DNA from 2 places in the Arthrobacter rhamnosi genome. Region 2 is predicted to be linked to the other one. Evidence: predicted binding sites of a transcription regulator. Region 2 holds the regulator's gene; the other holds the start of a gene.

Region 1 (11,668 bases), on a different contig from region 2:
CGCGGATACAGCTGCAGGATGCGCAGGGACCCCTTGGACGGGTCGGCGGGTGCCTTCGTCAGGGCTCCGGCGGATGGGGCGTCGCTCATCAGGAAACCACCTCGACCTTCGTGATCTTGGAGAGCTCGCGGCGCACCGCGAGCATGGCAGTGTAGGTGCAGAAGATCCGCTTGGGCCGTCCGTCGGATCCGCGGATGAACTGCCGGAGCGCCTCGGCGATGTCGGGTTCGACGGCGCCCACGCGGACGTCGTCGTACTTCAGCCTCAGTGCCATGTCGTAGGCGCGGACGCCGCTGACCACGTCCACACCGCCGAGGCCGAGGGAATCGAAGTCGACGTCCCACAGCCAGGACATGTCGCGTCCGTCCGCATAGTTGTCGTTGATGGCGATCATCGTCGCGCAGCCCGCAGGGTCGAAGGACTTCAGGCCCAGCCGGAATCCGCTCGGATTCTTCACGAGGACCAGTTCGAGGGCCTGGCCGTCGACGACGAGGCTCTCGCCGCGGCCGAACGCCGGTTCCACAGCGGCCAGCGAGGAGAACAGCCTGCCGTTGTCCGCGGTCCCGCCGAGGACGGCGCGGGCGGCCGCCAGGGCCGCCGCCGCGTTGAAGATGTTGTAGACGCCGCGCAGGCGGAGATCGGTGCGCGTGGTCGTGCCCTCCACCTCGAACTCCGCCGAGTTGCCGTCGACCGATCGCAGGACGACGTCGGCCGGCAGGGCGGAGGCAGGAGCGGTGCCCGCGGCGCCGCGCAGTTCGTCGTCGTTCGGGAACGTGCTGCGGAGGGACGCATCGAGGCCGAAGTAGACGACGTCGGCCGCCGTGACGGACGACGCCAGGCCCGCGACGCGGGGGTCCTCGCGGTTGAGGACCACCGTGCCCGTGGTGGCCAGCGCGATCCGCTCGAGCAGGCGGGTCGTGGCATCGATCTCGCCGAACCGGTCGAGCTGGTCGCGCAGGACGTTCAGGAGGAGCGAGTACCGCGGTGGCACGAGCTTCACGAAGTGCACGGCGTGCGCCTCGTCGAGTTCGAGCACGGCGACGTCGGCCTTCAGGCGTCCGCGCCAGTCGACCTCGCCCAGCAGTGCAGCGGCGACGCCGCGCGTGAAATTACTGCCCGTGCGGTTCGTGAAGACGCTCAGGCCCTGACCCTCGAGCAGTTCCACGACCATCTTGGTGGTCGTCGTCTTGCCGTTCGTCCCGCTCACGACGACGACGCCGTAGGGGAGGTTCGAGAGCGCGCGTCCCATGAAGCCGGGGTCGAGGCGCTCGACCACCAGACCGGGGAACGCGGAGCCGCCGCCGCGCAGGCGGGAGGCGATGCGCACGGCCTTGCCGACGAGGACTGGAAGGGGATTCATGCCTACAAATTATCGCAGGCACGCCGGTCTTTCCGGGACGCGGACGGGAGGCGCTGCTCACGCCCGCCCGCACGGCGCCGGGAACCCGGGCAGGGCGACCTAGAATTGAGGGATGACTTCCCCGTCCTTCTCGGCCCCTCTACCCACGTCCGCGTCCGGTGCCGCCTCCTCCTCCGACGGTGAGGCCGGCGGGGCTACCAGAGCCCCTGGAGCCGCCGGTGCGTCGACATCGCAGCGCCGTGACGTCGTCGTCGGCGTGCTCGCCGTGCAGGGCGACGTACGCGAACACGTCGCCACCGTCGAGTCCCTCGGCGGGCGGGCCGTTCCCGTCCGCCGCCCATCGGAACTCGCGGCGATCGACGGCTTGATCATCCCCGGCGGCGAGTCGACCACGATCGACAAGCTGACCCGTACCTTCGGCCTGGCAGAGCCGCTGCGCGAACTCATCGCGGGCGGGCTGCCGGTGTACGGCTCCTGCGCCGGCATGATCCTGCTCTCCGACGTCATCGCGGATCCGTCCACGGACAGGCTCGGCAATCCGCAGCAGACGCTCGGCGGCCTCGACATGGTGGTGCGGCGCAACGCCTTCGGACGCCAGCGTGAGTCCTTCGAGGCGGACCTGGACTTCCGGGGACTTGCCGCCACCGGCAGCGTCGCGGGCGAGGACCCTGTGCGGGCCGTCTTCATCCGTGCGCCATGGGTGGAGAAGGTGGGCGACGGCGTGCAGGTGCTGGCACAGGTGCCTGCCGTGGAGACACCGCAGGCGGGCCCTCCGGTGGCTGGAGAAGCGGCTGGAGAGCACGGAGCGGAGGCCGACTTGGCGCCGGTCGCTAGAATTGTGGCAGTGCGTTCAGGGAACCTGCTGGCCACGAGTTTCCACCCGGAAGTGACGGGTGAGCGGCGGGTCCACGAATTGTTTATTCGGATGATCAGAGGAGAAGCGTAAGCATGTCGGGGCACTCTAAGTGGGCAACAACCAAGCACAAGAAGGCCGCGATCGACGCCAAGCGGGCGAAGTCCTTCGCGAAGCTGATCAAGAACATCGAGGTCGCAGCGCGCGCCGGAGGTGCCGACATCGCCGGTAACCCCGGGCTGGAACTGGCCGTCTCGAAGGCGAAGAAGACCTCCGTCCCCATCGACAACATCAACCGCGCCGTGAAGCGCGGGGCGGGCCTGCTCGGCGAGGCCGTCGACTACCAGACGATCATGTACGAGGCACGAGGCCCCCAGGGTTCGGCCCTGCTGATCGAGTGCCTGACGGACAACAAGAACCGTGCCGCGTCCGAGGTGCGCGTCGGCATCACGCGCAACGGCGGAAGCATCGCCGATCCCGGGTCGGTGTCGTACCTGTTCGCCCGCAAGGGCGTCGTCACCCTGGCCAAGAACGGCCTCACCGAGGACGAGCTGCTCATGGCCGTGCTCGACGCGGGCGCGGACGAGGTCAAGGAGTCCGACGACAGCTTCGAGATCATCTCGGAGCCGCAGGACGTCCGCGCCGTCGTCGGCGCGCTCGAGGAGGCCGGGATCGAGTACGAGACCGACGAGATCGAGTTCGTGCCGTCCATGCAGGTGGACCTGGACGCCGACGGCGGCCGGAAGTTCCTCAAGCTGGTGGACGCGCTGGAGGAGCTCGACGACGTCCAGAACGTCTACTCCAACGCCAACCTCTCGGACGACGTGCTGGCCGAGCTCGAGAACGACGACTGACATCGCACCGCTCGGCAGCGCAGGGAGGGTAGCGCCGTGACCTACCGGGTCATGGGCGTGGACCCCGGCCTGACACGCTGCGGACTCGCGGTCGTCGACATCGAGCCGAACCGGCGCTCGACGCTCGTCGCGGTGGGCGTGATCGGCACGGAGGCCGGCAGGAGCCTCGACGAGCGGCTCCTGGTCATCTCGGACGCCGTCGACCTGTGGCTGGACCTGCACGAACCGCAGGCCCTCGCCGTCGAGCGCGTGTTCAGCGGAACCAACATCAGTACCGTGATGGGGACCGCGCAGGCGTCCGGCGTCGTCATCGTCGCCGCGGCCCGGCGCGGCATCCCGGTGGCCCTCCACACACCCACCGAGGTGAAGGCCGCCGTCACGGGCAACGGCCAGGCGGACAAGGTGGCGGTCACGAAGATGGTGACGAAGATCCTCCGGCTCGAGACCGCGCCTCGGCCCGCCGACGCCGCCGATGCCCTGGCGCTCGCGATCACCCATGCCTGGCGCAGGGGAGTAGGGCTTCAGGGCGCTGCTGCAGCCGGAGGCAGCGTGACTCCCGCACAGCGCATCTGGGCCGAGGCGGAGGCGCGGGCGCGACGACGCTAGCGCCCTTCCCGGTGTGGCTCCTCGCGTCCTGGCCGGGACGCCGGTACCGTTATCCATTAGAACGTATGTTCGACGCGGGCCCCGGCCCGCCGTCCCCGTCCCGCAAGTGCCTTGGAGCTCTTCATGATCAGTTCCCTGCGCGGAACAGTGACCCACGTGGGCCTGCACTCCGCCGTCATCGACGTCAACGGCTTCGGCATGCAGGTGCAGGCCACGCCGCAGACCCTCGCCGGGCTGCGCGTGGGCGAGCAGTCCACCATCGCCACCGCGATGATCGTCCGCGAGGACTCGATGACGCTCTTCGGTTTCGAGGACGCGGACCAGCGTGAGGTCTTCGAGACCCTCCTGGCCGTCAGCGGTGTCGGACCCCGTCTCGCCCTTGCCGTGCTGGCGGTCCACGCGCCGGACGCCATCCGGGTCGCCGCCTCCTCCGGCGACGACAAGGCCTTCAGCAAGGTGCCCGGCATCGGACCCAAGGGTGCACGCCGCATCGTGCTCGAACTCGCCGGGAAGCTGGTTCCCCTCGAGTCGGCACCGGGCGTACCGAAGCAGACCTGGCAGGGCCAGGTGCTCACCGCCATGATGGGCCTCGGCTGGTCCGAGAGGGATGCCGGGGCGGCCATCGACGCAGCCGTCGCCGACGCGCCCGAGGTCGCCGCGACGGGTGATGTGGGCCAGATCCTGAAGCTCACGCTGCGCCGCCTCGGGCAGGACGGCGCGCGAAGCTCTGCGCGGGCGAAGGTCGGGTCATGACGGACCCGCATCCCCAGGACGCGCCGCTCGTCGCGCCGGCCGCCGATCCCGAGGACCGGGCCATCGAGGCCGCACTGCGGCCGAAGAACCTCGACGACTTCGTGGGGCAGAAGCGCGTGCGTCGGCAGCTGTCGCTCGTCCTCGAAGCCTCGCGACTGCGCGGACGCAGCGCCGACCACGTCCTCCTGTCGGGACCTCCCGGCCTCGGTAAGACGACGCTCGCCATGATCATCGCCGCGGAGATGAACGCACCGCTGCGCATCTCCTCCGGTCCCGCGATCCAGCACGCCGGCGACCTCGCCGCGATCCTCTCGTCCCTGACCGACGGTGAGGTGCTCTTCCTCGACGAGATCCACCGCATGTCGCGGCCGGCCGAGGAGATGCTCTACATGGCGATGGAGGATTTCCGGGTGGACATCATCGTCGGCAAGGGGCCCGGTGCCACGGCCATCCCGCTGGAACTGCCGCCCTTCACACTCGTGGGCGCCACCACGCGCGCGGGACTGCTGCCCGGCCCGCTCCGGGACCGCTTCGGCTTCACCGGCCACCTCGAGTTCTACTCGACCGAGGAACTCGAGCTCGTGCTCCGGCGGTCGGCGATGCTCATGGACATGAAGGTGAATTCGGCGGCCTTCGCCGAGATCGCCGGCCGCTCGAGGGGCACCCCCCGTATCGCCAACCGCCTGCTGCGGCGGGTCCGGGACTGGGCGCTCGTGCACGGCATCGACCTGATCGATGCGCGGTCCGCAAGCGCGGCGCTCGACATGTACGAAGTGGATGCGCGGGGACTCGACCGGCTGGACCGCTCCGTCCTCACCGCCCTCATCACCAAGTTCAACGGGGGTCCCGTGGGTCTCTCGACGCTGGCGATCGCCGTGGGGGAGGAGCCCGAGACGGTCGAGACCGTCGCCGAGCCCTACCTGGTGCGGGAGGGCATGCTCGGGCGGACGCCGCGCGGGAGGATCGCTACGGCGGCCGCGTGGAGACACCTGGGCCTCGAGATGCCCCAGAACGTCGCCGCAGCCATGCCGGAGGACCTGTTCTCGGTGGCGCCCGAGGACCTGCTCGGCAGCGAATCGGCCCTTGACAGCTGGGCACGGCCGGACTCCTGACGGGGGATCGCCCAGCTTTCCCCTTTACACTGGTGTCTTCGAATGTGTGCCGGGGCACAGTCCTGCCGCCCACTCCCAGTCCCAGGAACGGAAATTCCCAGTGTTCGCACATGTAGTTGCCCAGACCGCCTCCGGAGATGCTCCTCCCTTCGACATCTTCTCCCTCCTCCTGCCGCTGGCGCTGGCCTTCCTGATTTTCACCATGTTCCGGCGCCAGCGGAAGGCGCAGAAGCAGGTGAAGGAGATGCGGACGAGCATGGAACCGGGCACGGAGGTCATGACGCAGTTCGGGCTCTTCGGCACGATCGTGTCGATCGACCAGGAGAACAACAAGGCGGTCCTCGAACTGTCGCCCGGCAACTTCGCCACCGTGCACACCCAGGCCCTGTCCAAGGTCGTCGAGCAGGAGCGCGTGGATGACACCCGCGTCGACGACACCCGCGACGACGCCCTTCCGGGGACGCCGGTCGCGGGGGACACGTCTTCGATCGACGCCGTCGACCGCACCCCCTCCGCCGGGTCCACCGCCGCCGGAACCGCGGGTACCACCTCGGGCGTCGAGACGCCGGAGGAGACCCTCGAGCGGCTGAACAGGCAGTCCGCGCAGGAAAGCCGCGACGCGCGGGATCCCCGCGACCCCAAAGCGACCCCGGACCACTAGCATTCCCAAGGCGTCGGTCCTCGCACCGCGCCTGTCAGAATCACCGCGGCCACGCGCCGCGCCACGAAATAAGGACACCCCACCATGCCTCGTACCGGTCCCGGGACGGCAGCCAAGCGGACACTAGTCTGGCTGGGCGCATTGACAGCACTGCTCGCAATCCTGCTGGGAGCGGGTTCCTACTGGAGCACCGCGAGCTGGAGCCCCCGGCTGGCCCTCGACCTCGAGGGTGGGACGCAGATGATCCTCGCCCCCCGCGTCCAGGGCGGCAGCGAGATCACTCCCGAACAGCTCGACCAGGCGGTGGAGATCATCCGCCAGCGCGTGGACGGCTCCGGCGTCGCCGAAGCCGAGATCAACACGCAGTCCGGGCAGAACGTCATCGTGTCCCTCCCCGGGACACCGGACCCCGAGACCCGTGACCTGATCCAGGCATCGGCGCAGATGGAGTTCCGGCCCGTGCTCGCGGGTGGCCCTGGACAGGCGGCACCGGCGGAGACTCCGACGCCCGACGACCAGCTCCCCAAGCCGGCTGCGGAGCCGAAGGACGCCAGTGACCCGAACTGGATCACGCCCGAGCTCTACAAGCAGTTCGAGGCCCTGGACTGCCTCGACCCGGCGGCCCTCGAGCCTGCCGAGGAGCCGGCCCCGGCCGACCAGCCCATGGTCGCGTGCGAACCCGACACGCAGGGCAAGTACATCCTCGGGCCCGTCGAGGTCCCGGGCACGGACATCTCCACCGCGAGCTACGGGCTGCAGCGCAGCCCGCAGGGCCAGGCGCTCAACACCTGGGCCGTCAATATCGACTTCAACGACGAGGGCACCAAGACCTTCCGCGAGGTGACCGAGCGCCTCTACGCGATCGGTACCGGTGATCCGCGGAACCAGTTCGCCATCGTGCTGGACGGCCGGATCGTCTCGGCGCCGACCACCAACGCGGTCATCGCGGACGGCAACCCCCAGATCAGCGGAAACTTCACGGAGGAATCCGCCGCGGCCCTGTCCGAGCAGCTCAAGTACGGCGCCCTGCCCATCAGCTTCGAGATCCAGAGCGAACAGCAGATCTCCGCGACCCTGGGAGCGGACCAGCTCCGGCTCGGCCTCGTCGCCGGGCTCATCGGGCTCCTGCTGGTCGCGTTGTACTCGATGTTCCAGTACCGCCTGCTCGGCCTCGTGACCATCGCCTCGCTCGTCGTCGCGGGTGTCCTGACCTACCTCGCGATCTGCATCCTCGGCTGGACCGAGAACTACCGGCTGTCGCTGGCCGGCGTGGCGGGCCTCATCGTCGCCATCGGCCAGACGGCGGACTCGTTCATCGTCTACTTCGAACGCATCCGTGACGAGCTGCGTGACGGCCGCGGCCTCATCTCCGCCGTCGAGAACGGCTGGCGCCGTGCCAAACGCACCGTGCTCGCATCGAAGGCAGTGAACCTGCTGGCGGCGCTCGTGCTCTACTTCGTCGCCGTCGGCAACGTCCGCGGCTTCGCCTTCACGCTCGGCCTCACGGCGATCGCCGACCTCGTGGTCGTCTTCCTCTTCACCCACCCGGTCCTCCGGCTGCTAGCGAGGACGAAGTTCTTCGGCGAAGGCCACCCGTGGTCCGGCCTCGATCCGAGCCGCCTGGGTGGCATCCCGCTCTACCGCGGCGCCGGCCGCCTGCGCGAGCCCAGCGCCGAGAAGCCCGTCGTCATCGCCCGGGCCAAGAACAAGGGTGCCTCGGCGGAAGCCGAACGGCGCATGACCATCGCCGAGCGCCGCCGCGCGGAGCAGCAGAAGGCCCTCGCGGGCCGCACCGGTTCTTCCCAGAAAGAGAACAACGAATGAGCCGCACGAGCTTCGCCACCTTCGGCAACGAGCTGTACTCGGGGAAGCGCTCCTACCCCTTCGTCGCCAAGCGGAACCTCTGGTTCCTCATCGCCGGCCTCGCCATCCTCGTCTCGATCATCATCCCGGTGCTCAAGGGCGGCTTCAACCTCGGGATCGACTTCCGGGGCGGGTCCGAGTTCACCGTCTCCGCGACGGACAACACGGACACCGCCATCGGCGAAGCGGTCGTGACCGACGTCGTCCCCGACGCCGTCCCGCGGGTCACCAACATCGCGGCGGACACCATGCGCGTCCAGACCGAGCGCCTGACGGACGACGAGACGCTCAGCGTCCGCGACAACCTCATCAGCGGCTACGGCGTGGGCGAGGACCAGGTGACCTCGAGCTTCGTCGGCCCGACGTGGGGCGAGGACGTCAGCCGCCAGGCCCTGATCGGCTTCGGTGTGTTCGTCCTGCTCGCCGCGATCCTGATGGCCATCTACTTCCGCACCTGGAAGATGGCCCTCGCCGCGATGGCCGCGCTCGTGGTGGTGATGGTCGTGACCGCCGGGCTGTACTCGCTCAGCAACTTCGAGGTGACGCCCTCGGCGATCATCGGCTTCCTGACGATCCTCAGCTACGCCCTGTACGACACGGTCGTGGTGTTCGACAAGATCCGGGAGAACACGGCGGACGGGGCCACCTCGACGCGGCGCACGTTCGCCGAGCAGGTCAACCTCGCGGTGAACCAGACACTCGTGCGGTCGATCAACACCTCGGTAGTGGCGATCCTGCCCGTGGCCTCCATCCTGTTCATCGGCTCGTTCCTGCTGGGCGCGGGCACGCTGCAGGACCTCTCCCTGGCCCTGTTCATCGGCATCATCCTCGGCACGCTGGGCACGATCTTCATCGCGGCGCCGCTGTACGCGGCCCTGCGGCTCAACGAGCCGGACCTGAAGAAGCAGGAGAAGAAGGTCCTGGACCGCCGTGCGCTCGAGGCAGTGTCTCCGGGGGCGCACCCGGCGCGGTAGCACAGCGTGCACCGGATCAGCCCCGGCTAGACTTGGAGAGGTCGCGTTACCTGTGGCATCTTGAATCCTTCCGGGATTCTGGATCGAGATTGAGGGACTTGAATGGCTGAAGCGGTGAATCCCGCAGTGCGGCCCGATGACGGGGGTACTGCGGCGCCAGGATCGCCTGGTCCGATCGCCACGGAGGGCCCGCGTCCGGGTCCGTCCCGTGGGCTCGTCCAGCCGGACCCGCCGGCGGTAGCGCCGGGATCGGCCCCGTCCGCGGCAAGTGCCGATCAGGTGGCGCCCGGACGGCGCGGGCGCACGCGGGCGCGCATCGCCCGGCTGACCGGGCGGGGCTCCTCCGGCTATTCGCCGGTCCTGGAACCGCTCCTGCGGACGGTGCGCGCGAACAACCCGAAGGAAGACCTCGACCTCATTCAGCGCGCGTACCTCGTCGCCGAACGCAGCCACGAGGGCCAGACGCGCAAGAGCGGCGACCCGTACATCACCCACCCGGTGGCCGTGGCCACGATCCTCGCCGAACTGGGCATGACCGGCACCACGCTCGCCGCGGCACTCCTGCACGACACCGTCGAGGACACGTCCTACACGCTCGAGGAGCTCAAGCGCGACTTCGGCCCCGAGGTCGCCATGCTGGTCGACGGCGTCACCAAGCTCGACAAGGTGTCCTTCGGCGACGCCGCCCAGGCCGAGACCGTCCGCAAGATGGTCGTCGCCATGGCCAAGGACATCCGCGTCCTCGTCATCAAGCTGGCCGACCGCCTGCACAACGCCCGCACCTGGCGCTTCGTCTCGCCTGCCTCCTCGGCCAAGAAAGCGCGGGAGACTCTCGAGATCTTCGCCCCGCTCGCGCACCGCCTGGGCATGAACACCATCAAGTGGGAGCTGGAGGACCTGTCCTTCGCGGCACTCCACCCGAAGGTGTACGAGGAGATCGTCCGGATGGTGGGGGACCGGACGCCGGAGCGCGAGAAGCACCTCAGCCTCGTACGCAACCAGATCGAGGAAGACCTGCGCGCCGTGAAGATCAAGGCGACGATCACGGGCCGGCCGAAGCACTACTACTCCATCTACCAGAAGATGATCGTGCGGGGTAAGGACTTCGACGACATCCATGACCTCATGGGAGTCCGCGTCCTGGTGGACAGCGTGCGCGACTGCTACGCCACCCTCGGCTCGCTGCATTCGCGGTGGAACCCCCTGCCCGGGCGGTTCAAGGACTACATCGCCATGCCGAAATTCAACATGTACCAGTCGCTGCACACCACGGTGATCGGCCCGGGCGGCAAGCCCGTAGAGATCCAGATCCGGACGCACGACATGCACCGCCGCGCCGAGTACGGCGTCGCGGCCCACTGGAAGTACAAGAACGGCAGCAGGCAGCTCGAGGCCTCCGACAACGGGGACATGGGCTGGCTGCGGAGCCTCGTGGACTGGCAGCAGGAGACCTCGGACCCGGACGAATTCCTCGACTCGCTGCGGTTCGAGATCAATGCGCGCGAGGTCTTCGTCTTCACGCCCAAGGGCGAGGTGATGGCGCTGCCTGCCGGGTCGACGCCGGTCGACTTCGCGTACGCCGTGCACACCGAGGTCGGCCACAGGACCATCGGCGCCAGGGTCAACGGCAAGCTCGTGCCGCTCAACAGCGAGCTCAACCACGGCGACTGGGTGGAGATCTTCACCTCGAAGGCCGAGGGCGCGGGTCCGAGCCAGGACTGGCAGGGCTTCGTCAAGAGCCCGCGGGCCAGGAACAAGATCCGCCAGTGGTTCACGAAGGAGCGCCGAGAGGAGGCGATCGACAAGGGCAAGGAGCTGCTGACGCGCGCGATGCGCAAGCAGAACCTCCCGCTGCAGCGCATGATGACGCACAGCGCCCTGTTGACCGTGGCCCAGGAACTCCGCCACCAGGACATCTCCGCCCTCTATGCTGCCGTCGGCGACGGCCATACGTCGGCGCAGAACGTCATCGAGCACCTCGTGGCGCTGATGGGCGGCCACGAGGGCGCCGAGGAGAACATCGCCGAGACGGCGGTGGCCACGCAGCCGCGCCGGCCCAAGTTCTCGGACTCCGGCGTCACGGTCCGCGGCGTCGGCGACGTCTGGGTGAAGCTCGCCCGCTGCTGCACCCCGGTGCCGCCGGACCCGATCATCGGTTTCGTCACGAGGGGTTCCGGCGTCTCGGTGCACCGCAGCGACTGCCGCAACGTGCAGGAACTGCGCGACCAGCCGGACCGCATCGTTCCCGTTGACTGGGCGCCGACGCAGTCGAGTGTGTTCCTCGTGGAGATCCAGGTGGAGGCTTTGGACCGCAAGAGCCTCCTCTCGGACGTCACGAGCGTGCTCGCCGAGAACCACGTGAACATCCTGGCCGCCAACGTGAACACGTCGTCGGACCGGGTCGCGATGTCACGGTTCGCGTTCGAGATGGGTGACCCGAAGTACCTCAACCACATCCTGAGCGCCGTACGCCGCATCGACGGCGTCTTCGACGTCTACCGGACCACGGGCTCCCAGCGCCGACCCTGACGCGCGCCCGGTTCCGTCCTGCCGACCCCCGGATGCTGGGCGGCACGCAGCCTCGCCAGGGCACGCGTCTTGCCCGGCACCCGTGGCGTCGCGAGCAGTGCCG
Region 2 (11,668 bases):
CCGGGAGGTGTCGATGCGCTTGACCTCTCCGCCGGCCTTCACCGCTTCGTTGGCAGCCTTCGCCTCGGCCCGCTGCGTCTCCCGGCGTGCCTCCGCCTTCGCTTCGGCCTTGTTCTTGGTCGGACCGATGACCATGACCATGTTGCGGCCGTCGATCCGCGGCGACGACTCGACCACACCGACCTCGGCGACGTCCTCTGCGAACTTCTGGAGCAGGCGGATACCCATCTCCGGACGCTGCTGCTCGCGACCGCGGAACTGGATCATGGCCTTTACCTTGTCACCAGCGCCGAGGAAGCGCATCGCGTGCCCGCGCTTGGTCTCGTAGTCATGGGTGTCGATCTTGAGGCGGAACCGGATTTCCTTCAGGACCGTGTTGGTCTGGTTCTTCCGCGCCTCGCGGGCCTTGACGGCCGCTTCGTACTTGTACTTACCAAAATCCATGAGCTTGGCCACCGGAGGCTTTGCCTGCGGTGCTACCTCGACAAGATCCAGGTCGGACTCGGCAGCAAGTCGGAGCGCGTCCTCGATACGGACGATTCCTACCTGTTCGCCGGCAGGTCCGACCAACCGCACCTCGGGAACGCGGATACGATCGTTGATTCTTGGCTCGCTAATGTGTGACTCCTGTGGATTCTCAAACCGGAACCGCCTGCAAACGAAAGAAGGCCTCCCATTGCATGCGCAATCGAAGGCCTCGGCAGCCGGTTCAGGGGGGTCGGCGGAAGCGTAGGCTTCCCGCACGATCGTCCGCAGGACCGACCAGGTGACCCGGCTACCTGCAATGCGGCCAAGGGCTGCACCAGGCAAACGCGGGTGGGAGAGGACTCCGCTTGCATCCCGGCCCGTTGCCTCCGGCTCCCGGAAGGAGCACAGCAAGTAACAGCGACCGGTTGGTCTATGCCAAGCTTACCAGTATGAACACCCCACACGACAATCCGCAGCACGCCTCCGACGTCGGGCCGGCCACGCCCTCCCGACGCAGCTTCGCGGAGGAGCAGGAACACGCAGCCGGCCCCTCGGCGGCCGAGCAGGACGTCCGCCAGCAGATGCGCGACATCTCCGAAGTGGCCGCCGTGGAGGTCATCGTGACCTCGGCGGTCCACCTGATGAGTGCTGCCGCTGTGAAGTGCGGGCTCGGGCACGAGGAGAACGCCGAGCAGCTCAAGGACCTCGACGAGGCGCGCAAGCTGATCACCGCCCTCGCGGGCTTCGTCACCGCGGCCGCGCCGGAGATCGGGTCCCAGCACGCCGGTCCCCTGCGCGACGGACTCCGCTCGCTGCAGCTGGCGTTCCGGGAGGCCTCGATCATCCCCGATCCTCCGGGACAGGGCCCCGGCGAGAAGTACACGGGTCCGGTCAACTGACCCGATAGTCCCACCCCCGCGGGCCGAAGGCGCCGCACCGGTTCCCGGTGCGGCGCCTTCGTGGTCCCGGCACCTACACCTGTCGGGCCACCCGCTCAGGATCGGTCGCCGGGTGCCGGCCCAGGCCGCGCGCCGCAAACCCGGCCGCGCCGATCAGCGCCGAGACCACGGCCACCGTGATGAAGCCGCCCCACGGGCCCGTGGCATCGATGAGGACGCCCGCCAGGGGAGCGCCGAGAGCGACCCCCGAGGTCAGCGCCGAACCGTACCAGCCCATCGCCTCACCCCTCCTGTCCTCGGCGACAAGGTCGGCGACCTTCTCCGAGGCGGCCGAGAGCACCGGCGCGCACAGCAGGCCCGCGGGGATCGACAGCAGGGCCAGCGACAGGGTGCTCTCCGCGAACGCCATCGGCAGCGTGAGCAGCGCCATGCCGATCAGCAGGAGCGACGGCGGTACCGGTCGGTGCAGTGCCCCGTAGAGGAGCCCGCCCACCACGGATGCGGCGCACCACGCCACGAAGACGAGGCCGAGCTGACCCTCGTTCCCGGAGAGCTCGAGCGTGGCGACGATCCCCACCTCGGAGCCCGACAGGACCAGTCCCGCCCCCGCGGCGATGACCATGACCACCACGAGGGGCACCGTCAGCCAGGGGAAGGCCCGGCTGATGCCGCGGCGGAGCAGCGAGGGACCGCGGCGGAGCCCGGAGGCGGCGTTCCGGGAGCCGATGAGGTCCGCGGCGGTCTCGCCGATCCCCGCCGGCGCCACTGCCGGGACGGTCCCGTCGTCGGGCAGTTGCGCCGACCGGGTGGGTGGGTTGAACCACATGAGGAAGAGCCCGGCACAGGCCGTGGCGAGTCCCACCAGCGTCAGGCCGAGCACGGTGGAGACCTGGGTGGCCAGGACGACGCCCACAGCCGGCCCTGCCATGAAGATTACCTCGGTGGCGATCGCATCGAGCGTGAACGCCGTCCGGCGCCGGTCGCCGTCGACCAGGACCCCGAGCGCCTGGCGGATGACGGAGAACGCGGGCAGGGTGAAGAGGCCGCCGACCAGCGCGGCGACGAGCAGCCACTGGTAGGGCAGGTGCGGAGCGACGGACCAGATGACGGCCTCCGCGAGAACGGAGGGAAGAAGTGCGCGGCGCAGGCCCACGCTGTCGATGCGCCGGCCACGCCAGGGCGCACCGGCGGCGATGCCGATGGTGACGATCGCAGCGACGGCTCCCGCTTCGGCGTACCCCCGGTCCAGGGTCTGCACCACGTGCAGCGTCAGCAGCACTCCGGCCGCCGAGTGCGGGAAGCGGGCGATCATCCCGACGATCAGCAGCGTCCGCACGGAGCGGATGCGCAGCAGATCCCGGTACACGGCGAAGTTCACGGCCAGTCCTTCTCCGCCGACGGCTGCGTCAGCGGGTGAGTTTGATGTCGAGCGAGTCGACGCGTTCCACGAATTCGGTGAGGTCCAGGAGCCTCGCACGGAAGGCCGACACGGCGTCCCGCACCTCCTGGGGCGAGAGTCCCGCGCGGAGCCGCAGGTCCATGCGCAGCTCGGGGCCCGGTCCCCCACCGGAGGCAATGCTACCGCCGGCCGACCGCGTGAGGACGCCGGCCCCGGGCCTCAGGGCCACGGAGAGGATGTCCTCCCCCTTGTCCGCCGCGACCTCGACCAGCGACGCCAGCGCCGGGTCCTCGTAGGACGGAGTCCATTCGGCCTGCTGGGCCAGCGCCCACACGGCAGGACGACGGACGACGAACGTCACGTCGGCACCGGGGTCGAGTACCAGGAGCTCCGCCTGCTCGGCCGCGGCGGCGAGGGCCGCACGCGGGGCGTAGGCCGCCACGGGCCGCGCGTCCGGGTGCCAGCGCCCGAGCGCCTGCGTCGAGGAGAACACCGGCAGGGCCTTCCGCCCGTCGGGCGCCGTCAGCGTCACGAGGGCCATGTCCGCCTCCTTGTCGGCCTGCAGGCCGGAGGAGGTGTCCCCGCCCTCCCCGAGCTGGGCCACGATGGGGATGAAGACCCGCGCGGTCCGGAGGGCGGTGAGGACGGCCCGTTCGTGCGGCCCCGGCTGGTCCGCCGGCCCGAGGAGCCCTGCCACCGCCTCGGCGAGCCGCGGGTCCGCTGCCCCGTCGTCGTCGTCGAAGGAGTGCAGCGGGTTCTCCGGACCGGACAGGTCCCGCCCGGCCCAGGGCCGGCCGGCGGAATCGGCGGTGTTGCCTGCCAGCGCCGCCGCGATGTGAGCGGGCAGCTGCCGGCCGGTCACGCGTCCGCGGCGGGCAGTCCTGCCACGTCCAGTGCCTGGGGCAGGGTGAAGGCACCGGCGTAGAGGGCCTTGCCGACGATCGCTCCCTCGAGCCCGAGCGGCACCAGGTCACGGAGTGCCGCGATGTCGTCGAGGCTCGAGATGCCGCCCGACGCGACGACGGGACGCGTGGTCTTCGCGAGGACCTCCTTCAGGAGCTCGATGTTCGGGCCCTTCAGCGTGCCGTCCTTGGTCACGTCCGTCACGACGTAGCGTGCGCAGCCGGCGTCCTCGAGGCGCTGCAGGACCTCCCAGAGGTTCCCGCCCTCCTCGGTCCAGCCGCGCGCCGCCAGCGTGGTGCCGCGGACGTCGAGTCCGACGGCGACTGCGTCGCCGTAGCGCGCGATGGCGAGCTCGGTCCACTCCGGGTTCTCGAGCGCGGCGGTCCCGAGGTTGACGCGGGTCGCGCCGAGTTCCAGCGCGGCGTCCAGTGACGCGTCGTCACGGATACCACCGGAGAGCTCTACCTTGATGTCCAGGTGCTTGACCACGCGCTCGAGCAGGTCCCGGTTCGAGCCGCGGCCGAACGCGGCGTCCAGGTCCACGAGGTGCACCCACTCCGCGCCGGCTTCCTGCCAGGCGAGCGCGGCGTCGAGCGGGTCGCCGTAGCTGGTCTCGCTGCCCGCTTCGCCCTGCACCAGGCGGACGGCCTGGCCGTCGGCGACGTCGACGGCGGGAAGGAGCTCGAGCGTGGGTGATTCGGTCAAGGGGCTCATCGTCTGCTGTGTCTGCTTTCGTAGGTGCGGCGAGGGCCGCTGGGTCTGGGCGGTCGGGTGCGGGATCCGGCTAGTCGCCGGGAAGGGTGAAGAGATAGGCGGCGAGCAGCGAGAGCGCGGCCAGCACCAGGAACGCGATCCACACCCAGCGGGGGAAGTCCTGGCTGCGCAGGGAGAACGCTCCGCCGATGAGGAGGCCTGCGGCTCCCATGAGCACGAGGCTCAGCATCCGCTCACCGGAGTCCTTCGATCCAGTTCCTCAGCAGCTGGGCTCCCGCGTCCCCGGACTTCTCCGGGTGGAACTGGGTGGCGCTGAGCGGGCCGTTCTCGACGGCGGCGATGAAGCGTCCTCCGTGGTCGGACCAGGTGACCTGCGGCGGCTTCATGGCCGGCTGGGTCACGTCGAAGGACCAGTCCTGGACGCCATAGGAATGCACGAAGTAGAAACGCTGGTCCGCGATGCCGTCGAAGAGGACGGAGTCCTCCGGTGGCTCCACCGTGTTCCAGCCCATGTGCGGAACGACGTCGGCCTTCAGCCGCTCGACCGTCCCGGGCCACTCGCCCATGCCCGGCGTGCGCACACCGTGCTCCACGCCTTCGTCGAACAGCACCTGCAGTCCCACGCAGATCCCGAGGACAGGGCGGCCGCCCGCCACGCGCCGCCCGATCATGCGCAGGGCGTCGACGTCCTTCAGCCCCTTCATCACGGCGGCGAACGCACCGACGCCGGGCACGAGCAGTCCGTCCGCGGTGAGGACGTCGTCGGGCTTGGCGCTGAGCACGACCTCCGCGCCCACGTGCTCGAGCGCGCGGACCACGGAGCGCACGTTGCCCGATCCGTAGTCGAGCACGGTGACGGTACGCGCGGTCATAGCGCTCCCTTCGTGGACGGGATGCCCTCGACCCGGGGGTCGGGCTCCACGGCCGCGCGCAGCGCGCGGGCGAGGGCCTTGAACTGGGCTTCGACGATGTGGTGGGGGTCCCGTCCCGCGATGACGGTGACGTGGAGGCAGATCTGGGCGTGCAGGGCGATGGCCTCCAGCACGTGGCGGGTCAGGGACCCGGTGAAGTGGCCGCCGATGAGGTGGTATTCCTGCCCGGCGGGCTCGCCGCCGTGCACGAGGAACGGGCGGCCGGAGATGTCGACGACGGCGTTGGCCAGGGCCTCGTCCAGCGGGACGGTCGCCTCGCCGAAGCGGCGGATGCCGGCCTTGGTGCCCAATGCGAGCCGGAGGGCCTCACCGATCGCTATGGCCGTGTCCTCGACGGTGTGGTGGACGTCGATGTGCGTGTCTCCGGAGGACCGGATCGTCAGGTCGATCAGCGAGTGCTTCGACAGCGCCGTGAGCATGTGGTCGTAGAAGGGCACGGTGGTGTCGATCGACGAGGCACCGGTGCCGTCGAGGTCGAGTTCCACGAGGACACTGGACTCGCTCGTGACGCGCTCGATGCGGGCCGTGCGGCCGCGGGCGGCATCAACTGTCATTGCATTCCTTCTGTGCGCTTCCGGGCTTGCCGGACGCTGATCGACGGGCTGGGCGACGCGGGGTCGCGGGTGGTCCCTGCACTCCAAGTCTAGGAGAACAGCACCCGGCGCCGGTGCGGGGACCCCTGCAGGGAGAGGGGACGTGCTACAGCAGCGTCCTCAACGCAGTGAGGAACACCGTGGTCTCCTGCTCTGTTCCCGCGGTGACCCGCAGGGACCCGGGGATGCCGACGTCGCGGATCAGCACGCCCGCCTCGAGCAGGCCCTCCCACACCCGGTGGGGGTCCTCGAGGCCGGAGAAGAAGACGAAGTTGGCGTCCGACGGAGCCGGGGAGAGCCCCAGCTCGCCGAGCTCCCGCACGATGCGGTCCCGCTGCACCTTGATCGCCTCGACGTTGGACAGCAGCGTGTCCGCGTGGGTGAGGGCCGCGTTGGCCGCCGCCTGCGTGATGGCGGAGAGGTGGTACGGGAGGCGCACCAGCCGGAGGGCGTCGGTGACCTCCGGGGCTGCTGCGAGGTAGCCGAGCCTCGCCCCGGCCAGGGCGAAGGCCTTGCTCATCGTGCGGGACACGAGGAGCCGGGGACGCCCGCGGAGCAGCGTGAGGGCGCTCGGCGTCCCCTGGTGCGCGAACTCCCCGTAGGCCTCGTCCACGATGATGACGGCCCGCGCATCCTCCCCGGCCTCGTAGGCGGCTTCGATGACGTCCAGCCCGAGGGCCGTGCCGGTCGGGTTGTTCGGCGAGCACAGGAAGACGATGTTCGCGGCCGAGTTCCGCACGGCCTGCGCCGTCGCCTCTGCCGTCATGGTGTACGCGGAGCCGCGCTCGGCGGTCACGTACCGGGTACCCGTGCCGCTGGCAAGCAGCGGGTACATGGAATAGGTGGGAGGAAAGCCCAGCGCGGTGCGTCCCGGTCCGCCGAAGGCCTGGAGGACCTGTTGGAGCACTTCGTTGGAGCCGTTGGCCGCCCACAGCTGGTCGGGCGTCAGCCCGTGCCCCAGGTAGTCGGCGAGGTTCTTCCGGAGCTCGCTGAACTCCCGGTCCGGGTAGCGGTTGAGGCCCTGCGTAGCCTCCGCCACCGCCGCGACGATGGCGGCGTGGACGTCGGCGGGGACGCCGTGGGTGTTCTCGTTGACGTTCAGCAGGATGGGTACGTCCAGCTGCGGGGCGCCGTACGGGTGCAACCCGACGAGGTCATCACGCAGGGGAAGGTTCGCGAGGGCGTCGACGGAGGATGGCACCCTTCGAGTTTAAGGGATGCTTCCGGTCTCAGCTAATGCCGCGTCGCCGCACCGGGCGCCCACTCCGCCCCGACTATGCGCCGGCGGGCACCGCGATACTCTGCCCCGCCCGGACGAGGGAGGTGTGCAGGTCGTTGAGTTCCACGATCTCCGCCACCACGTCCCGCGGGTCGCGCTCCGGCGCGTACCGGATGGCGAGGTCCCACAGCGTCTCCCCCGCCGTGACACTCACCTCAACCGTCGACGACGATGCGGGAGCCGACTCCCCGGCCTTGGCCTGCGAGGTCAGGAAGGCGCCCAGGAGGATCAGGGCGGCGACGCCCAGCGCGATCGGCAGGCCGACCAGCAGCAGGCGTCCGCGGCGCGTCAGGGTCAGCGCATGCGCCGCACTCCGCTGCGTGGAGGTGCGGGACGCATCCGGCTGTACGTGCGGAAGCCGCACGAAACCGGACGCCGACCGGAGGGACGGTGCGGGGGTGGAGCGAGGCGCGGCATGGACGAGCCGGAGGCGGGCCTCCGAACGAACGGGCGCCAGTGCCCACAGCGCGGTGCTGCCGTGCAGTGCCGGTGCTTCAGCCATTGCCTTACCTCTTTCCCTTCGAATGTCCTCCTCGAACAATCCGTTCGATTCGAACACGCGTTCTAATTCCACGTTGCCTATTTCTAGCACTCACGGACGAGCGTTGTCGAGACTCGCTCGAACATATGTTTGATAACTGCGCCTGTCTGTCCTAGCGTGAACAGGACAGGACATCACCGGCGGAAGCTGCCGCTCAGGGCAGGCAAGCCGGTGGTGTATCTCAGACAACCACCCGCCTCTGACAGAAAACCTCCCAGTGATCGGCAGGCGGACGACATGGGATCTGCAGTCCCAGGCGAAAGGCACAACAGTGGCGGAATCAACACCGGCAGCCCGGCAGGAATCGAACACCGCCGACGTTCCGACCGACGCCGTGCCGATCTCGGCGGGCCGTGGACGCCCGCGCGGCCGCTCGGCGTCCAAGGGGCTCACCGCGCGCCAGCTGACGATCCTCGAGACCATCCAGCGGTCGATCGCCGACAAGGGCTACCCGCCGTCAATGCGGGAGATCGGGGATACTGTCGGCCTGGCGAGCCTCTCGAGCGTGACCCATCAGCTGTCGCAGCTCGAGCGCCTCGGGTACCTGCGGCGCGACCCGAAGCGCCCGCGGGCCATGGAAGTGCTGCTGCCGCTGACGCTCGCCTCCGAAGCGGCTCCGAGCGAGGACGGCTCGTCCGCCGACCGCAGGGCAGGACACCAGATCGCCGTGGACACCGCCCTCGTGCCGCTGGTCGGGCGCATCGCCGCGGGTGGGCCGATCCTCGCGGACCAGGTCGTCGAGGACGTCATGCCCCTGCCGCGACAGCTCGTCGGGCACGGTGACCTCTTCATGCTCAGGGTCTCCGGGGACTCCATGGTGGATGCCGCCATCTGTGACGGCGACTGGGTGGTCGTCCGGCGCCAGCAGAGTGCCCAGAACGGTGACATCGTCGCGGCACTGCTCGACGACGAGGCGACCGTGAAGACCTTCCGCCAGCGCGACGGCCACACCTGGCTCCTGCCGCAGAACACCCGCTACGAGCCGATCCTCGGCGACCACGCCAGCATCATGGGCAAGGTCGTCTCGGTGATGCGCGCCCTCTAGCTGTACTGGGCCGGGGTCCGCCGGCAGGGAAGCCTGATGGGTGCCCTGCCGGGGGCCCTGCCGGGACCATCGGGCAGGAACATCTGGCCGGCAGGGCCGCCCGGGCCGCACGCGCGCGGCCCTGCCGCGGCTCAGCGGGCCGAGAGCCGCTCGAGGATGCCAGTGACTGTCGCCCTGTCCGTCGTCGCCCAGAAGGGCGGCAGTGCCGCCCTGAGGAAGCCGCCGTAGCGCGCGGTGGCGAGACGGCTGTCAAGAACGGCGACGACGCCGCGGTCGCCCGTCGCGCGGATCAGGCGTCCCGCGCCCTGCGCGAGCCGCACCGCCGCATGCGTGGCGGACACACTCATGAAGCCGTTGCCTCCATTGCGCGCCACGGCCCTTGTCCGGGCCGTCATGAGCGGATCGTCCGGGCGCGGGAACGGGATGCGGTCGATGACCACCAGGCGGCATGACGAGCCCGGCACGTCGACGCCCTGCCACAGGGACATCGTCCCGAACAGGCAGGTGTCCGGTTCGTCGGCGAACTGCGTCACGAGGGCGTTGAGCGAGGACTCACCCTGGCACAGGATCCCGAAGTCGACCTTGGGCCGCAGGGCCTCCGCCGCTTCCTCGGCGGCCCGTTTGGAGGAGAACAGACCGAGCGCTCCCCCGCGCGACGCCGTGAGGAGCGCCAGGAGTTCCTCCAGTTGCGCGTCCGAGGTGCCTCGTTCGGGTTTGGGGAGATCCTTCGCCACGTAGAGGACACCCTGGCGCGGATAGTCGAACGGGCTGCCGACGTCGACACCGGTCCAGGCGGGGGCGCCGGGCCCGCTCAGCCCCAGGGATCCCGCGACGGGCCCGAACTCGGAGCCGATCGCGAGGGTCGCCGACGTGAGGATCACCGTGTGGTCCTCGAACAGTCCCTCGCGCAGCCTGCCCGCGACGGAGAGCGGAGCGACGTTCAGCGTCGCGGGCGCGCTGTCGTCCGGCTGTGCGTACCCGGAGCCGGGCGTGAACGTGCTCGGGCGCGAGGCCCACACGACCTCGTTGAGATCGGCGGCGGCGAGGATCCGCTCCGCGAGCTCGAAGACCAGTGTCGTCCGGGAGCGGGCGACCTGCCGGCCGCCGTCGGCGTCGGCCTCGGATTTGCCGTCGGTCTTCGTGTCGGATAGTGCGGCGCGTGCCGCGTCCCGCACCTGCGCCAGGGCCTGCTCGAGGTCCTCCGGCAGGGCGCCGGGCAGCAGCCCGGACGGGACGAGCTCGGACGCGGCCTCGAAGGCGTCGGCAGCGGTATCGAGGGATGCGGTGCCGATGGATGCATGGCGGCGGAGCGCGGTTGCGGCCGCCGTGACCATGGAGGCCGAGAGCTGTCCGGAGACGGCCCCGGTCACCCGGTCGTGGAGCTCGTGCGCCTCGTCGATGACCACGACGTCGTATTCGGGCAGGACCGCGAGCCCCTCGAAGGCGCTGATGGCGAGCATCGCATGGTTCGTGATGATGATGTCGGCGTCGGCTGCGGCCGCGCGTGCCTTCTCGCTGAAGCACTCCTGCGCCACCGGGCAGCGCGCGGCGCCAAGGCACTCCATGCTGGAGACGGAGACCTGCCGCCACGCGCGGTCGCTGACACCGGGCACCAGGTCGTCGCGGTCCCCCGTCGTCGTCTCCTCCGCCCACTCGCGGAGCCGGACCACCTCCCTGCCGAGCGCCGACGCGGGCGCGCCGCCTCCGCCTGCGGGCGAGGGATGCGGAGCCGCGTCCTCGCCGAGGCTGAAGAGCGCACCGGGGGCGTCCTCCTCGGGGAAGCCTCCGCCCGTCTTGTGCAGGCACACGTAGTTGGAGCGGCCCTTGAGCAGCGCGACGTCGACCGGACGTTCGAGCGCCGGCCGCACGGCGTCGAGGAGCCTCGGGAGGTCCCGGCCGACGATCTGCGCCTGCAGGGCGAGCGTCGCGGTCGAGACGACCGAGGGGCGATCGCTGTCCATCGCATGGGCGATCAGCGGCACGAGGTACGCGAGCGACTTGCCGGTACCGGTGCCGGCCTGGACGAGCAGATGGTCTCCCGTCCGGATGGCCTCGCTCACCTGCCGCACCATCTCGTGCTGGCCGGCGCGCATCTCCCCGCCCATGGACCCGACGGCGGCATCGAGCAGGTCGAGGGCCTGCTGTGCCTCGGATGAGTGTCGCGGCGCGTCCGGCGCTGCGACGGCAGCACCGGACGGCGCGCTGTCACTCATGCCGGACGAACTGCTCCAGCTCGGCGGCCAGGCCTTCCCGCACCATCACTCCGAGGCGGGTGCCCTCGTCGAGGTGTTCCGTACTGAGGATCTCGACGTCCTCCTCGTGGAGGCGGCTCACGACCTCGCCCCGCTCGTAGGGCACCAGAAGGTCCAGCTTCACGGCCGGGCGCGGGATGTTCGTGCTGATGAGCTGCTGGAGCTCCGTCAGTCCTGCACCCGTGCGGGCGGACACGACCACGGACCGCGGCTCGCGCTGCCGGAGCCGCTCGATGACGAACGGATCGGCCGCGTCGGCCTTGTTCAGCACGATGATCTCGGGCACCTTGCGCGCATCCACCTCGGTCAGGACGGCGCGCACTGCGGCGATCTGCCCCTCCGGATCCGGGTGCGAGGCGTCGACGACGTGGAGGATCAGGTCGGCGTCCGCCACTTCCTCGAGGGTCGAGCGGAAGGCCTCGACCAGCTGCGTCGGGAGCGACCGAACGAACCCGACGGTGTCGGCCAGCGTGTAGCCGATCCCGTCCGGGGTCTCGGCCCTGCGGATGGTCGGATCCAGTGTCGCGAAGAGCGCGTTCTCGACGAGGACGCCCGCGTCCGTCAGCCGGTTCAGCAGTGACGACTTGCCGGCGTTCGTGTAGCCGGCGATCGCCACGGAGGGCACCTGGTTCCGACGGCGGTT

Evidence for each region. The regulator LexA, encoded in region 2, represses DNA repair genes until DNA is damaged. The targets are predictions, from matches to a motif close to TCGAACANNTGTTCGA.
Region 1: ruvA (Holliday junction branch migration protein RuvA) is a predicted target of LexA. The motif match lies at 3,731-3,746, and genes of this name have one in related genera.

The regions. Positions count from the first base shown of each region.
Region 1 covers NZ_JBTNDT010000003.1:241,774-253,441, reverse strand. The annotation lists gene ACX80I_RS07840 (type 1 glutamine amidotransferase) at 1-89, opposite strand, end outside; gene ACX80I_RS07835 (Mur ligase family protein) at 89-1,360, opposite strand; gene pdxT (pyridoxal 5'-phosphate synthase glutaminase subunit PdxT) at 1,473-2,306, shown strand; gene ACX80I_RS07825 (YebC/PmpR family DNA-binding transcriptional regulator) at 2,309-3,067, shown strand; gene ruvC (crossover junction endodeoxyribonuclease RuvC) at 3,104-3,673, shown strand; gene ruvA (Holliday junction branch migration protein RuvA) at 3,797-4,426, shown strand; gene ruvB (Holliday junction branch migration DNA helicase RuvB) at 4,423-5,538, shown strand; gene yajC (preprotein translocase subunit YajC) at 5,639-6,199, shown strand; gene secD (protein translocase subunit SecD) at 6,284-8,023, shown strand; gene secF (protein translocase subunit SecF) at 8,020-9,036, shown strand; gene ACX80I_RS07790 (RelA/SpoT family protein) at 9,139-11,565, shown strand; gene ACX80I_RS07785 (hypothetical protein) at 11,532-11,668, opposite strand, start outside.
Region 2 covers NZ_JBTNDT010000011.1:25,932-37,599, reverse strand. The annotation lists gene infC (translation initiation factor IF-3) at 1-576, opposite strand, end outside; gene ACX80I_RS16560 (DUF1844 domain-containing protein) at 918-1,367, shown strand; gene ACX80I_RS16555 (MFS transporter) at 1,441-2,745, opposite strand; gene ACX80I_RS16550 (SseB family protein) at 2,774-3,628, opposite strand; gene priA (bifunctional 1-(5-phosphoribosyl)-5-((5-phosphoribosylamino)methylideneamino)imidazole-4-carboxamide isomerase/phosphoribosylanthranilate isomerase PriA) at 3,625-4,383, opposite strand; gene ACX80I_RS16540 (CG2302 family histidine operon protein) at 4,454-4,612, opposite strand; gene hisH (imidazole glycerol phosphate synthase subunit HisH) at 4,617-5,255, opposite strand; gene hisB (imidazoleglycerol-phosphate dehydratase HisB) at 5,252-5,869, opposite strand; gene ACX80I_RS16525 (histidinol-phosphate transaminase) at 6,015-7,109, opposite strand; gene ACX80I_RS16520 (LysM peptidoglycan-binding domain-containing protein) at 7,183-7,689, opposite strand; gene lexA (transcriptional repressor LexA) at 8,063-8,773, shown strand; gene ACX80I_RS16510 (ATP-dependent DNA helicase) at 8,905-10,986, opposite strand; gene hflX (GTPase HflX) at 10,979-11,668, opposite strand, start outside.